Regions from separate parts of the Photorhabdus machadonis genome, predicted to be linked through region 2. Evidence: predicted binding sites of a transcription regulator. Region 2 holds the regulator's gene; the other holds the start of a gene.
The links. The regulator LexA, encoded in region 2, represses DNA repair genes until DNA is damaged. The targets are predictions, from matches to a motif close to TNCTGTATGTACATACAGNA.

Region 1: ACUN2T_RS16765 (DNA translocase FtsK 4TM domain-containing protein) is a predicted target of LexA. The motif match lies at 2,369-2,388, and genes of this name have one in related genera.

The regions. Positions count from the first base shown of each region.
Region 1 is NZ_CP199761.1:3,540,901-3,548,840, forward strand. Features, by position in the region: gene ACUN2T_RS16765 (DNA translocase FtsK 4TM domain-containing protein) at 1-2,307, opposite strand, end outside; gene lrp (leucine-responsive transcriptional regulator Lrp) at 2,441-2,935, opposite strand; gene ACUN2T_RS16775 (hypothetical protein) at 3,008-3,238, shown strand; gene trxB (thioredoxin-disulfide reductase) at 3,445-4,404, shown strand; gene cydD (heme ABC transporter permease/ATP-binding protein CydD) at 4,510-6,279, shown strand; gene cydC (heme ABC transporter ATP-binding protein/permease CydC) at 6,282-7,940, shown strand, end outside.
Region 2 is NZ_CP199761.1:542,256-550,195, reverse strand. Features, by position in the region: gene ACUN2T_RS02660 (DUF1266 domain-containing protein) at 84-1,226, opposite strand; gene zur (zinc uptake transcriptional repressor Zur) at 1,446-1,955, shown strand; gene lexA (transcriptional repressor LexA) at 2,092-2,697, opposite strand; gene ACUN2T_RS02645 (diacylglycerol kinase) at 2,817-3,188, opposite strand; gene plsB (glycerol-3-phosphate 1-O-acyltransferase PlsB) at 3,318-5,774, shown strand; gene ubiA (4-hydroxybenzoate octaprenyltransferase) at 5,824-6,678, opposite strand; gene ubiC (chorismate lyase) at 6,715-7,221, opposite strand; gene pgi (glucose-6-phosphate isomerase) at 7,411-7,940, opposite strand, start outside.

The DNA of each region.
Region 1 (7,940 bases), 2.3 Mb from region 2:
GGTTGTACCCGCCACCAGCAAGTGAGGCATTTTACCTAAATCAGCGACAACCGGCTGACCACCAATATCTTTACCTAGCACAATTGTCAGTGGCGATGGATTATCGCGAAATTTTTCGCAATCCAATACTTCACGCAAATACACTGTCTGACGTTTTCTATTCGGCAACTCCAGACCGACATAGGGCTTACCGGGAATAACTTCAACAATACGTACTGCTACCGCAGACAAAGAACGCGCTAAGTCTCTTGATAAGTTGGAAATACGTGATGCTTTAACACCTGGGGCCAGATCCAATTCAAATCGGGTAATCACCGGGCCTGGCGAAAAACCAACCACATCAGCTTTAACCCGATAATCATTCAAACGCGCTTCAATCAAACGGGAAGTTTGCTCAAGGGCAAACATATCAACTGGCTCCTCTTCTGCCAGAGGGCTGGCTAACAGATCAAGCGAAGGCATCGGTGTCGTTGGTTTTGGTAATGACTGATCATGACGAACCAGAAATGGATGGAACAGGCTATTTTGCTGCGGTTGCTGCGGTTGCTGCGGTTGCTGCGGTTGCTGCGGTTGCTGCGGTTGCTGCACAACATTGTGTACCGGCGCGGGTATAAAAGCAATTTCTGTGGGCTGTTCTGACTGACTTTCCGGTACCAATTGAACAGAAGGTGTAAATAGCGGCTCTGCCCGTTCCTTTTCAACTAAATCTTCAACTAGTGAGAAGTTATTCAAGATAGATAAACTTTCCAGAGTAGAACGCCCAATTTCCTGCGGGTCATTCTGCCCTTGATAACGCTCAGGTTGTTGCGGTGCAACGGCCTGTTCAACAATCTCAGTCTGAACCCGTTCTTCCACTGAAAACGAATTCTCCGATTCAGGTTGGTTCTGTACTCTTTGAGACTGGGTTGGTGCCTCTCCTTCGGCATCCGTAGGAATACGGTAACGCTCACACTGTTGTTCAAGAAACTGCTGGCGCAATAACTCTTCCTGCTGTTTATCAAACTCAGTATCATCACAGCCATCTATCTGTTGTCTGGCCTCTTCTTCACGCTGTTGCTGTTCTGCAAGACGCTGTGAAGGAACTTTGATGCCATACAGTTCACGACGGGTTGGCAGACGGACAGGGTTAGGACGGGGCAACTCTGGCCCGATCCCTCGTTTAACCTGAGAGTTGCCTGTTATAACCGTTGCCGAAGTTGCTGCTACTGCAATATCTTTTGGATCTGTTTCAGGCGTGAAAGTGTCACGACTATTCTGCCTGTTGCCAACCGGCTCAAATGTTGGAACCGTGTTAACAGCAAGTTTAGATTCAAGTTTAAAATTATGCTCAGAAGGGATTTCAAACGTGTAACGAACAGGCTCGTCACTGTTTTTTTCATGTTCTTCTGTTAATGACTGAGACCATACGGCGTCATCAGATATACTGATCTGAATTTCAGGTTCAGCATCAATATCAGCCATACCAATGATTGGGATATTAACTTGCTGTTTTTCTTCAACTTCTGCTTTCACTGATCCGGGTTCATCCCGTTCAGCTTTTGCCAATTCCGCAGCTGAAGGTGCTGTAAACAGCACATCATCATCATGATCAATATCAACCGCTGTATATTCGGGTTCTGTTTTACCATAGGCGACACTCTCCGGCTCAATAACCGTTTCATCACCATATGGGGTATATTCTTGCTCATGACGGCTGCGATTGGTAATAAATCCTATCGCGCCAAGAATTATTGCCCCAGTTTTTTCAGCAATCGTCAACCATGACCAGCCAGTAAATAGCGTAAACCCAATTGCCCAAACACACAGTAAGGCCAGCGTCGCACCCAATTCATTAAACCAGGGCAACATCGCACCGCTAAACAGGCTGCCAATAATGCCGCCAGAAGCAAAGTAATGGAGATCGTCAACATTCAGCGCGGCTAATCCACATGAAGTCAACACGATTGCCAATGCACCAATAACGCGCAAAGCAAGCACAAAAAAATCGACATATTCTCTGTCATCATGTTGTCTGAAAGCAGTCCAGCAACCCAGTATCATTAGCGGCGGGATGACATAAGCCAGTATACCGAATGCAGAAAACAGCGTATCGGCCAACCATGCACCAACACCACCACCCAAATTATGGACCGGCTCATGCCACGCAGTCTGAGACCAACTGGGATCAGAAGGGTTAAAACTGACAAGTGCGACCATCAGATAAGCCGCTAGGATAACAATGACAAGCAACACAGCTTCTAACAGCCTGCGCCCACTACTCAGTCTCTTCAACCTAATATTTTTATCTTCTGTATATTCCTGGCTCAAGAAAGGCTCTCCAGGTTTCCTGTTGATTTAACGGAACAACGCCGAGATAGCTCAGCGTTGAAACTGTATGCATAAACAGGAGTGTACCTAAGTTCTTCCAGTTTTGCACCTGTACATTTTTTTGGGCGAGATTTCAGCGAGTCTTAATGACCAAGCGGTTACTCTGCTTCACTTCTTCCATCACAACATATGTGCGGGTGTCGTTAACACCTGGCAAACGTAACAAAGTTTCGCCCAGTAACTTACGATACGCTGACATATCTGGTACGCGGGTTTTCAATAAATAATCGAAATCACCGGAAACCAAATGACATTCCTGAATCTCTTCCAATTTCTGCACAGCAGCATTGAATTGTTCAAAAACATCTGGTGCACCACGGTTTAGGGTGATTTCAACAAACACCAGCAACGACGCATCCAGGTAATGAGGATTCAACAATGCGGTGTAGCCAATAATAAACCCTTGACGCTCCAGGCGACGCACACGCTCCAAACAAGGAGTTGGCGACAATCCTACCCGTTTAGACAGTTCTACGTTAGAAATTCGACCATCTTTTTGCAATTCATTGAGGATATTACGATCTATACGATCAAGATCTTTTCCCGGACGTTTTTTATTATCTATCATCTTTTGATCTCTCTTTATTTTCCTACACCCATAACATTTTCCCCTATCTCTCTTGAGTCTGAGCTGGAAAAGATGTCTTTTAAAGTTAAAGCCTCGCTCTATCAGAGTAAAGCAGCTCACAGGCCATTTTTCTTCGTGCTGCACAGAGAAGATTATCCGCATATCGATTTGTCGATTTTTATAGAAACGAATTTAGCGAGGTGGATAATTATCTCTTACAGTGATGTTTTCGCAAATGCACAGCCGATTGTCAAAGTAAATGAACAAAAATCAGAACAACCTGTGGAACAAATTTTCAGTTAATCGTTTCGATAGCTTACCATTGATTAAAAATGAGCAAATGAAAGCCAAACAGTACTAAAAGAACACTTTTCTCAGGTTAAAGTCGTTGCTAGTTAATATCTATCGGTAAAATCGTTAGTAACATGAGTCTTTTAGCTTTTTTTACCCTCCTATTTCTCCTACAATCGCTCAATATACGATATGCGATAAATGGAAATGAGGTATTCATGAGCACCGCCAAACACCATAAACTCATTATTCTTGGTTCCGGTCCGGCAGGCTATACAGCCGCAGTTTACGCTGCCCGGGCAAATTTAAATCCGGTGCTGATTACCGGAGTTGAAAAAGGGGGTCAGTTGACTACAACCACTGAAGTCGAAAACTGGCCCGGTGATCCTGAAGGTCTGACCGGCCCAGGGTTAATGGAACGTATGCATCAACATGCTGAAAAATTCCAGACCGACATCATTTTTGATCATATTCAAAAAGTTGACCTGCAAAACCGTCCTTTCCGTCTTTATGGTGATGAACAAGAATATACCTGTGACGCACTGATTATCGCAACAGGCGCTTCTGCACGTTATTTAGGTCTGCCTTCCGAAGAGGCGTTCAAAGGCCGGGGTATTTCAGCCTGTGCAACCTGCGATGGCTTCTTTTATCGTAACCAGAAAGTTGCCGTGGTCGGCGGCGGTAATACCGCAGTAGAAGAAGCTTTATATCTGGCAAATATTGCAGCAGAAGTTCACCTGATTCATCGCCGTGATACATTCCGTTCAGAAAAAATCCTGATTGGTCGTCTGATGGATAAAGTTAAAAACGGCAATATCATTCTGCACACTAATCGTACTCTGGATGAAGTGCTCGGTGATGAGATGGGCGTTACGGGTGTCCGTCTGCGTGATACCCACAGCGGTACAACAGAAGAATTAGCTGTTACCGGCACATTCATTGCTATCGGCCATACTCCTAACACCGCTATCTTTGCAGGACAATTGGAACTAAATAATGGTTACATCCAAGTTCAGTCCGGTTTACAAGGTAACGCTACCCAGACCTCAATTCCCGGTGTATTCGCCGCCGGTGACGTAATGGACCATACCTACCGCCAGGCAATTACATCCGCCGGTACAGGTTGTATGGCAGCCCTTGATGCAGAACGTTTCTTGGATGGGCTGGCAGCGAAATAAACTCTTTTTCTTTCAAGGCGCTATTTCAGTAGCGCCTTTTCGCATGTAACATATCGGCAGGATGCTGACACTCGTCCAGCCTTTTTGATAATCAGAATTTTTCCTATGGACAAAACAAGACAGTATGAATTGGTTCGCTGGTTGAAGCAGCAAAGTGCTCCGGCCCGGCACTGGCTGCGCCTGTCCATGCTATTTGGCTTAATCAGTGGATTGTTGATCATCACTCAAGCCTGGCTATTGGCCTCAATCCTGCAAGCTTTAATCATGGATAACATTCCCCGCGAGCACATCATGGATAAATTCTGGATGCTGGCGACAACCTTCGCTCTGCGAGCAGTAATCAGTGTTATTCGGGAACGGATCGGTTTTATTTGTGGCAAAATCGTGCGCCAGAAAATCCGCGCGATGGTATTGGATAAGCTTGAACAACTTGGCCCAGTATGGGTTAAAGGCAAACCGGCAGGTAGCTGGGCAACGATTATTCTTGAGCAGATAGAGGATATGCAGGATTACTACTCTCGCTATCTGCCACAGATGTATCTCGCAGTGATGATCCCTATTCTTATCCTGATCACTCTATTTCCGGTTAACTGGGCTGCCGGGCTGATTTTGTTCGCGACGGCTCCGCTTATTCCCCTGTTTATGGCACTGGTTGGTTTAGGTGCCGCAGATGCCAACCGGCGAAACTTTGTCGCGTTGGGGCGGTTAAGCGGTAATTTTCTTGATCGTCTGCGCGGGCTGGAAACGTTGCGCCTGTTTTATCGTGGCAAAGCCGAAGTACAACAAATCAGCGAATCCACTGAGGATTTCCGCCGCAAGACAATGGAAGTTCTGAGAATGGCATTCCTCTCTTCAGCGGTACTGGAATTCTTTGCAGCTGTTTCTATTGCCGTCGTTGCCGTCTATTTTGGTTTCTCCTATCTGGGTGAGCTTAATTTTGGCAGTTACGGTATGGGTGTGACTCTGTTTGCTGGTTTTCTGGTATTAATCCTCGCCCCGGAATTTTTCCAGCCACTGCGTGATCTTGGTACTTATTATCACGCCAAAGCACAGGCTGTTGGCGCAGCCGAATCATTGGTGACGTTGCTAAACAGTGATGGTGAACATGCGCCTGCGAATGGCGATAAAACGCTAAGTAGCCAAAGTTCGCTGACGATAATCGCTAATAATCTGGAAATGCTGGCTCACGATGGCAACTTACTTGCCGGCCCGCTGAATTTTGCTATAGAGAAAAATCAACGAGTAGCATTAGTTGGACAAAGCGGAGCGGGTAAAAGCTCGCTCTTGAATTTATTGTTAGGGTTCCTGCCCTATCGTGGTTCAATACAAATCAATGGTACTGAGCTACGTGAGTTAGATCCACAGAAATGGCGTGATCAACTGAGCTGGGTTGGGCAAAATCCACACCTGCCTGAGCAAATTTTACTTGATAATCTTCGCCTGAACCAACCGGATACAAATCAACAACAAATCCATCAGGTTATGGAACAGGCATACGTCACCGAATTTGTTAATGATTTACCTGATGGGCTGAATACCCTTATTGGTGATAATGCAGCACGACTATCCGTTGGTCAGGCCCAGCGTATCGCTGTTGCCCGTGCCTTATTGAAACCTTGCCAATTATTATTACTGGATGAGCCTGCCGCCAGCCTCGATGCTCATAGCGAACAACGAGTTATGCAAACACTGAATCAGGCATCTCATCATCAGACGACCCTGTTAGTTACCCATCAATTGGAAGAAACGCTGGAATATGATCAGATCTGGGTTATGGAAAAAGGGTTAATCATTGAACAGGGAGATTACCAAACACTGAGCCAATCTCAGGGAGCATTCGCCCGCCTGTTATCTCATCGGAGTGAGGAGCTTTAGTTATGCGGGTATTGCTTCCCTTTCTGGCGCTCTATCGCCGCCATGGGTTTCTTATCAGTTTAGGTATGGTTCTGGCGATTGTTACGTTACTCGCCAGCATAGGCTTACTGACGCTGTCTGGTTGGTTCCTTGCCGGAACCGCGCTGGCAGGTTTTGCCGGACTTAATACATTCAACTATATGCTACCAGCCGCAGGTGTCCGTGGCGCCGCTATTCTTCGTACTGCCGGACGCTATGCTGAACGACTGGTCAGCCATGATGCAACTTTTCGTGTACTGGCACATTTGCGGGTATTTGCCTTTCAGAAAATTTTGCCACTTTCACCGGGAGGAATCGCCCGTTTTCGCCAGGGTGAATTACTCAACCGGCTAGTTGCTGATGTTGAAACATTGGACCACCTCTATTTGCGGGTAATTTCACCGATATTCGCAGCCATTGTCGTTATCATCATCCTCACTTTCAGCCTCGGTTTTCTGGATCTCACATTGGCCTATACCCTTGGCAGTATTATGCTGACGCTGCTGATCCTGCTGCCATTTGTATTTTATCACGCAGGTAAACCCATCGGCCGCGATTTGACCATTCTGCGGGGTCAATACCGTACCCAACTCACGGTGATATTGCAGGGGCAAGCCGAATTGATGGTATTCGGCGCTCTTGGACGATTCCGGGAGTCGATGGCGGGTGTTGAATTACGTTGGCTAAAGCGTCAGCAACAGCAAGCTAATCTGACCGGCTTATCACAAGCAATCATGATTTTTGCCACCGGCATGACCGTCACATTAATCCTGTGGATAGCCGCTAATGGTATAGGGGGAAACAATCAGCCAGGTGCCTTGATTGCACTATTTGTCTTCTGCTCGCTTGCTGCTTTTGAAACCCTGGGTCCTGTCGCTGTTGCATTCCAACATCTGGGACAAGTCATTACCTCGGCAACCCACGTTTCCCAATTGATGCAACAAAAACCGGAAGTGACTTTCCCGGCGTCAGGGCCGGAAAGTTCAGAGCAACTCAATGTTAACATTAAAAATCTCAGTTTTACTTACCCCGGCCAGCCATTACCTGTCCTGAAAAATATTTCTCTCTGTTTGAAAGCAGGAGAACATATCGCTCTGTTAGGCAAAACAGGTTGTGGTAAATCTACGTTGCTACAGTTACTAACCCGTGCCTGGGATGCTGATTCAGGTACTATCTGTCTAAACCAGCATCCTATTACTGTTTATGACGAACCGGTTCTGCGCAGTATGATATCGGTTGTTCCACAACGTGTTCATGTATTCAGCCATACGTTGCGTGAAAATTTATTACTGGCAAAACCAAACGCCGCCGATAATGAGCTGAAAACTGTGCTGAAACAGGTAGGTTTAAGCCATCTGCTGGAAACGGATGAAGGGCTGAACTGCTGGATGGGCGAAGGTGGCCGTCAGTTATCCGGCGGTGAACAACGCCGTCTGGGCATTGCCAGAGCGTTACTGCACTCAGCGCCACTCATGTTACTGGATGAACCAACGGAAGGGCTTGATGCGGATACTGAACAGCAAATTCTGTCCCTGCTGCGCCAACATTGCCAACATAAGACATTGATTATTGTTACCCACCGTCTATACGGTCTTGACCATATGGACCGTATTTATGTCATGGATGGAGGTGCCATTATTGAA
Region 2 (7,940 bases):
TGGTTTTTATAATTTAACCGGTAAAATAGAATTCTCACTTTTCCCCTGAAGTATTCTTCAAGGGGAAATATTTCATATAAATATTAATGAAGTATACGAGACGCTGATGGCTCGGCAATATCAATTTCATCACGTTGTTGTTCTTCCATTCTGCTGCGTAAAACATCGTCTATTAATGCAGAAAAACCTGTCATCATTTGCCGTTCCATCATAACACCTTTTGGCTCAGGCCACGGCAGGCTGGCAATTGGCCAGTCACAATATAATTTATAATAATTAAACTGATCCAGCCGCTCTTTCGTCTTATCAAAATCATTACTCCAATAGGCATTACCCAACCGGAAGTTGGTATGAAACTCATCAAAGCTGCCAAAGATTTCATAAATATAATTAGCAGTTTTCAGCATATTTTTCCATGCCATTTCTTCACTGATATAACCAGCACAAAAACAATTACGGCTTAAAACAATTGCAAGCCACAAATCAAATCCCCACACCAATGCAGGTGGACGCCCATTTACAATTTGAGAACATTTACGAATAGAGTCAGGTGTTACTTCAACTAATTTGGCAAGAACTTTAAACATTTTGCCATCACTAAGAGCAGCATCAACAGCAAAATATTTTGAATGCGCCCCACTCCACAAACCAGTTAACATTTTCATATAACCTTCTTCATCAATAATTCCCCAGTCACTGTATAGTTGAGATTGATGTTCCTGAGTAGGTGATAATGGGAGCAGGCAGTAACGATAGTTATCATGAGCAACCCGTGACTGCAAAGGGTAATGCTCCAGAGTTTCACTCCAAAAGCCCAGCCAATAGTCACTCACAATATTTAACCGCAATACCTGACGCTTTTCTTCCGGTAAAAAAGATAAACCTGCTTGTTGGTAATAATGCCGTTGTTCCCATTCAGGACGTTTAGCAATACGATAAATAATAACTGAGAGTAACATTATTACAAATAATGCTACACTGACTACTTGTGCCAAAAGTGAATAGTCTGTATCAGGGACAGATACATTACCTATTATAAATAATACAATTGCCACAGATAATATAATCCCCATACAGACTGCAATTACAAATAAAATATTAATCACCGCATATAATGAACTCAGAAAAGGTAAATTTCTTTTTTCACAGATAATATTCTTTATTACCTGATAGCCTTTAGCAGGGAACTGCCTATAATGAGGCTGATTTTGTAAAAGTTCTTTCATCACAAATGATTCCTTTTCACAAATTACCTACCATATATGATAATTCTTATCTGTATTATCACAAACATCAGGAAAACATTATTTTTGCTGCTAAGTATCAATTTAACCAAATTAACTCCATCAGGGGACAAGCACAATGAACTTTTCTGGAGAATATTTTCTATCGCAGAAACATGATAACATCCCAATATTGTTATCATGCTGGCTGTAAGGGGCGCAATGAAACTGATTAACCAAAAAAAGTTACTGGAACAAGCCGAAGCTATTTGCCTGACACGGGGAGTTCGCTTTACGCCACAGCGGCTTGAAGTTTTGCGTCTGATTTCAGAACAACCCGGCGCAATCAGTGCTTATGATTTACTGGATTTATTGCGGGAAGCAGAACCACAGGCTAAACCACCAACAATATACCGGGCACTGGAATTTCTGCTAGAACAGGGATTTATTCATAAAATAGAGTCTACCAACAGTTATGTGCTGTGCCACCATATTGAACAACCAAGCCACACCTCAGCAATGTTTATTTGCGACCGCTGCGGTTCTGTTACAGAACGAGATGGTGGAACCGTTGAATCCGCTATTCAACAGTTAGCAAAAACCGCCGGATTCAGCTTACGCCATACCGTCATTGAAGCGCATGGTTTATGTTCTTCTTGTGCAGAGATTGAATCCTGTACTGAACGGGATGAATGCCAGCACGACCACAGTATTGAGGTAAAAAAGAAGTAGAGAACCTGTAAATAGCAACAGGCAACCGCAGAATCACGTTCAAGATAATCATACTGATAAACCCAATAACATGATTCTGCCAGAATATTGCAACTCTTTGACAATCACCAAAAAACAACGATTCGATATTTTACTATCAAAACTTATCACTGTTACGAATCACCCCAACGGCTAATCCTTCAATTGTCAGGCTTCGTTCACGCAAATCCACCACAATTGGCTTAAACTCAGGGTTTTCTGCCGACAATTCAACTTTATTTCCAGTCTGTTTAAAACGTTTTACAGTCACTTCATCTTCAATACGAGCAACAATAACCTGCCCATTACGGACATCCTGTGTTTTATGCACAGCCAACAGATCACCATCCATAATCCCAATATCTTTCATGGACATACCGCTGACTCTCAACAGGAAATCCGCACTGGGCTTAAACAGTGCGGGATCTATCCGATAATGACTTTCAATGTGCTCCTGCGCCAACAGTGGTTCACCTGCGGCTACACGGCCAATCAACGGCAAACCAGAGTCTTCTAGCAGCAAACGGATACCCCTGGATGCCCCGGCAACAATCTCTATCACCCCTTTGCGAGCCAATGCTTTTAAATGCTCTTCAGCCGCATTAGGCGAACGAAAACCAAGACGTGCTGCAATTTCAGCACGCGTTGGCGGCATACCCGTTTGCGAAATGTGGTCACGCACCAGGTCATAAACCTGCTGCTGCCTTACGGTAAGTGCTTTCATTCCGCCCCCTGTGTGTTTATACAGTCAAACTGTGAGTATATACAGGTAAATAACGATTGGGAACCTGCCAGGGTAGAAAATCAGCCCATTATAGTATAATGACGCATTATTAAACTAAATCAGGTCACAAAATAGCGCCAGAGAACGGTACTCCAGACAATTAACGACAGCAGCATCGTCAGAAAGACCGCCGCCGATCCCATATCTTTCGCCCGGCCGGACAACTCATGGAATTCACTGCCAATACGATCAACAACAGCTTCAATAGCACTGTTCAGAATCTCTACAATCACCACCAACATTACTGAACCAATCAGTAAAATGCGTTCAATTGCGCTGATATTCAGATAAAATGCAACAATCACCGCTAATATCGCCACAATTATTTCCTGCCGGAAAGCCGCTTCATTTTGCCACGCAGCCCTGAGACCTTTCATCGAATATCCGGTTGCTTTGATGATACGGGTCAGTCCCTTGGATTGATTTGCCATAAATTATTCATACCAAATGTAAGGTTATTTGCCACTTTTAACTTTTATATCGTCTTAACATAACAGATCTCAACACCTGTTTCTGGTATGCTTGCGACGTATTGCTAACAAGAGGCTTCAAGTTTATTTATGTCAGGTTGGCGTAAAATATATTATAAATTATTGAATTTACCACTAAAAATACTGGTAAAGAGCAAACTTATTCCTACAGATCCCATTACCGAATTACGGCTCGATACGACACGCCCTATTCTGTACGTATTGCCGTATCACTCCAAAGCAGACTTACTGACATTACGTCAGCAATGTCTTGAGCAGGATCTGCCAGACCCTTTAAACTCACTGGAGATAGGTGATACTGAGCTTCCGGGCTATGTATTTATCGATAATGGCCCACGCGTATTCCGCTATTGCGCACCAAAGCAGGAATCCGTAAAAATTTTCCATGCGTATCTGGATCTGCACCGTAATAATCCAAACTTGGATATTCAAATGCTGCCAGTTTCTGTCATGTTTGGTCGCTCACCCGGACGTGAAGGACACAGCACCCCACATCTACGGCTACTTAATGGTATCCAGAAATTCTTCGCCATTCTCTGGCTGGGCCGGGACAGTTTTGTGCGTTTTTCAAACACAGTATCTCTGCGTTATATGGCAACGGAGCATGGCACAGACAAGACAATTGCTCACAAGCTGGCTCGCGTGGCACGAATGCACTATTCACGCCAACGCCTGGCGGCAGTGGGTCCGCGTCTGCCTGTTCGTCAGGAGCTGTTTAACAAGCTACTGGCTTCAAAAGCAATAGAAAAGGCCGTTATTGATGAGGCCCGCAGCAAGAAAATCGCCCATGAGAAAGCGCAGCAGAATGCCGTTAACATGATGGAAGAGATTGCAGCGAATTTCTCTTATGAAACAGTACGGCTGTCAGATCGTGTACTTGGTTGGACCTGGAACCGTCTGTATCAGGGGATCAATGTCCACAATGCTGAACGCATTCGTCGTCTGGCACAGGATGGTCACGAACTGGTTTATGCGCCCTGCCACCGTAGTCATATGGATTATCTGCTGCTCTCCTATGTGATTTATCATCAGGGTTTGGTACCGCCCCATATCGCCGCAGGCATCAACCTGAATTTCTGGCCAGCAGGGCCGATATTCCGCCGCCTTGGTGCATTTTTTATCCGCCGCACTTTTAAAGGTAATAAACTCTATGCCACGATATTCCGTGAATATCTGGGTGAGTTATTTGCACGCGGCTATTCTGTTGAATACTTTATGGAAGGTGGTCGTTCCCGGACAGGTCGTTTGCTCGATCCCAAAACGGGTACACTGACCATGACGTTACAAGCAATGTTGAGAGGTGAATCACGCCCAATCACTATCGTGCCAATTTATATCGGTTACGAACATGTGATGGAAGTTGCCACCTATGCCAAAGAGCTGCGGGGAGCAACCAAAGAGAAAGAGAGCTTTTTCCAGATGATACGCGGTTTGCGTAAGCTTCGTAATCTGGGGCAAGGCTATGTAAACTTTGGTGAACCTATCCCGTTGATCCAATATCTTAATCACCATGTTCCTGACTGGCGTGATTCTATTGATCCAATAGAGTTTCACCGTCCTGAATGGGTTAACCCAACAGTCAGTAAGCTGGCCGGGAAAATTATGGTGAACATCAACAATGCCGCAGCTGCTAACGCAATCAACCTGTGTTCAACCGCCCTACTGTCATCACGTCAGCGAGCGCTTACTCGCGAGCAACTGCTTGAGCAACTGGATTGTTATATACAACTCATGCACAACGCGCCTTATACAACCGATGTTACTGTGCCAAAGAAAACCGCAGAAGAGTTGTTAGAGCACGCTCTGCAAATGGATAAGTTCGAGGTAGACAAAGACAGTATGGGCGACATCATTATCCTGCCGCGTGAGCGTGCGGTTCTGATGACCTACTACCGCAACAATATCCAGCATTTATTGGTACTGCCATCATTGATTGCCTGCATCGTTATTGATCATCGCCGTATCAGCCGTGAAGCGTTACTCAGCCAGGTAGAAATCATTTATCCTCTGCTCAAAGCAGAACTGTTTATACGTTACAACAAAGCAGATCTGCGAGAAGTGGTTAATATCCTGGTTAATGAGCTTACTCGCCAGAGCCTTATCTGTAACAAAGAACAAGGTATGCTGGTATTGAATCCAGCACGTATTCGCCCATTGCAATTGCTGGCAGCCGGTGTCCGCGAAACCCTGCAACGTTATGCCATCACCCTCTCTTTACTGAATGCCAACCCGGAAATCAGCCGGGGTGCGCTGGAAAAAGAGAGCCGTATGTTGGCACAACGTCTGTCGGTATTACATGGCATTAACGCACCTGAATTCTTCGATAAGGCGGTATTCACCACATCGGTAAATACACTGCGTGAAGAAGGATATATCAGTGATCGTGGTGATGTGATTACAGCAAATACTCAGGAGCTGTATCAGGTATTGAGTGAACTGATGTCACCTGAAATCCGTCTGACTATCGAGAGTGTCAGTTTGCCAGCTGAACACAACGATGCAGAAGAGACAACTCAAGAAGCATAATTTTTAACATCCGGGTGATAATGGGTTTTCCCCATTATCACCCCATATATCAAACGTAACTGAAGAAGATACCCAAAAATAATACCACACCAACATAGTTATTATTGAGGAATGCTTGGAAGCAAAGCTCTCTTTCCCGACCTGCAATCAGTTTCTGCTGATAAATAAATAAGGCACCGGCAAGCAACAATGACCAATAATAGATGCCACCCAGATTCATCATATAACCCACCAGCAGTAAAACCAGCAACATAGCAAGTTGCAGTAACCCAATAATCAGCTTATCGAAACGACCAAACAGAATAGCAGTAGACTTAACACCAATTTTCAGATCATCGTTACGATCGACCATGGCATACTGTGTATCATAAATAACCGACCACAAGATATTAACCAGAAACAATAGCCAGCATTCTAGTGGTAAGGACTCACTAACCGCAGCGAATCCCATTGGGATAGACCAGCCATAAGCCGCGCCCAATACAAACTGAGGAAGATGACTGAACCGTTTAACAAAGGGATAAAACCAAGCCAAAGCTAACCCAGCGACTGACAACCAGATAGCCATCTTATTCAGCGCCAGAACCAACCCGAAAGAAATCAGCGCCAGTACAACAAACAGGATCTTACTCTCTTTCTCACTGATAGCACCACTGGGCAGGGGACGTGCTTTTGTGCGTTCGACATAACCATCAAATTTTCTGTCAGCAAAATCATTAATCACACACCCTGCTGCACGCATCAGAAACACACCGGCAGTAAAGACCCACAATATGTGCATATCCGGAATACCTTTCCCGGCAATCCATAAAGCCCAAAATGTCGGCCATAACAACAATAACGAACCTATGGGTCTGTCAATACGCACTAAACGGCAATAGGCCTGCCATTTACTTTGCGCCATACTTCCCGCCACTTCTGTTTCCCCCTTGTTTAAATTTTATTTTTTGTATACAGGTGATTCAGGCAAGAAGACTTCCGTTAATAATAATGGCTTGCTTGATAATCTCAGCAATGATCGCCTTGCCCAGCGTTTCCCCTGTTGCCCTACATGAATATAATCCCGTGTTAATTTATTGCTACTAAAAAGATATCGCCCAAGCGGGACTGTTCCTAAATCAACCAGACTTTCATCAGGGCCGGTTAATGTTGCTTCAGGAATTAACGTTCTTCCCAATAACCAGGGGATATTATCACCATATAATACGACTTCTCGCAGCCAGTACCTCTGACAAGTTAGCAAATGCTCACTTTCATCGGAAAGTTCTTCCACTGTGATAAAAGACTCTCTGAATGGTACAACATGAACATGGTCACAGTATTGTTCAAAACGGCGGGTCATTGACCCCAACTCCATCAGCCAGTCTGAAATCTCATCAGGCAAGCCGGATGAATCCACCGAAACCCACTGAATAGGCACCGTCGTTAAGATCGAGTCAGTTAACATGCGAGTTTCCATTAGGACAAATTTCTTTTATCCGGTCGTACAATTGATGGGCACTGAGGATACCACGTTGTAGGTATACAGAATAAAAAGTTATGACAAATTCTGTCAATAATACTTGCCAAAAATGAGCGAATTACGATCAACACAATTCGCTCATATAAATTTAACTCCCTGATTCAGAACAAGTGATTAACGCCATGCTTTAAAGCGGTTAATCAACCCATTTGTCGAGCTATCGTGATCGGCAACCTCTTCACCATTCTCGAGTTCTGGCAAAATACGATTAGCCAGTTGCTTACCCAGCTCAACTCCCCATTGGTCAAAGGTGAAGATGTTGAGAATCACCCCTTGTACAAATATTTTGTGCTCATACATGGCAATCAACGCCCCCAAACTGAATGGAGTAATTTCACGCAACAAAATGGAATTCGTCGGACGGTTTCCTTCAAACACTTTAAATGGTGCAACATGCCCGACTTCAACCGCAGTTTTACCACTGGCGGCAAATTCAGCATCCACTTGTCCACGGGTTTTACCAAATGCCAACGCTTCTGTCTGAGCGAAGAAGTTGGATAACAATTTGTTGTGATGGTCACTCAATGGGTTATGGCTGATCGCCGGAGCAATAAAATCGCAAGGGATCAGTTTAGTGCCCTGATGAATAAGTTGATAGAAAGCGTGCTGACCATTGGTTCCAGGCTCTCCCCAGATGATCGGAC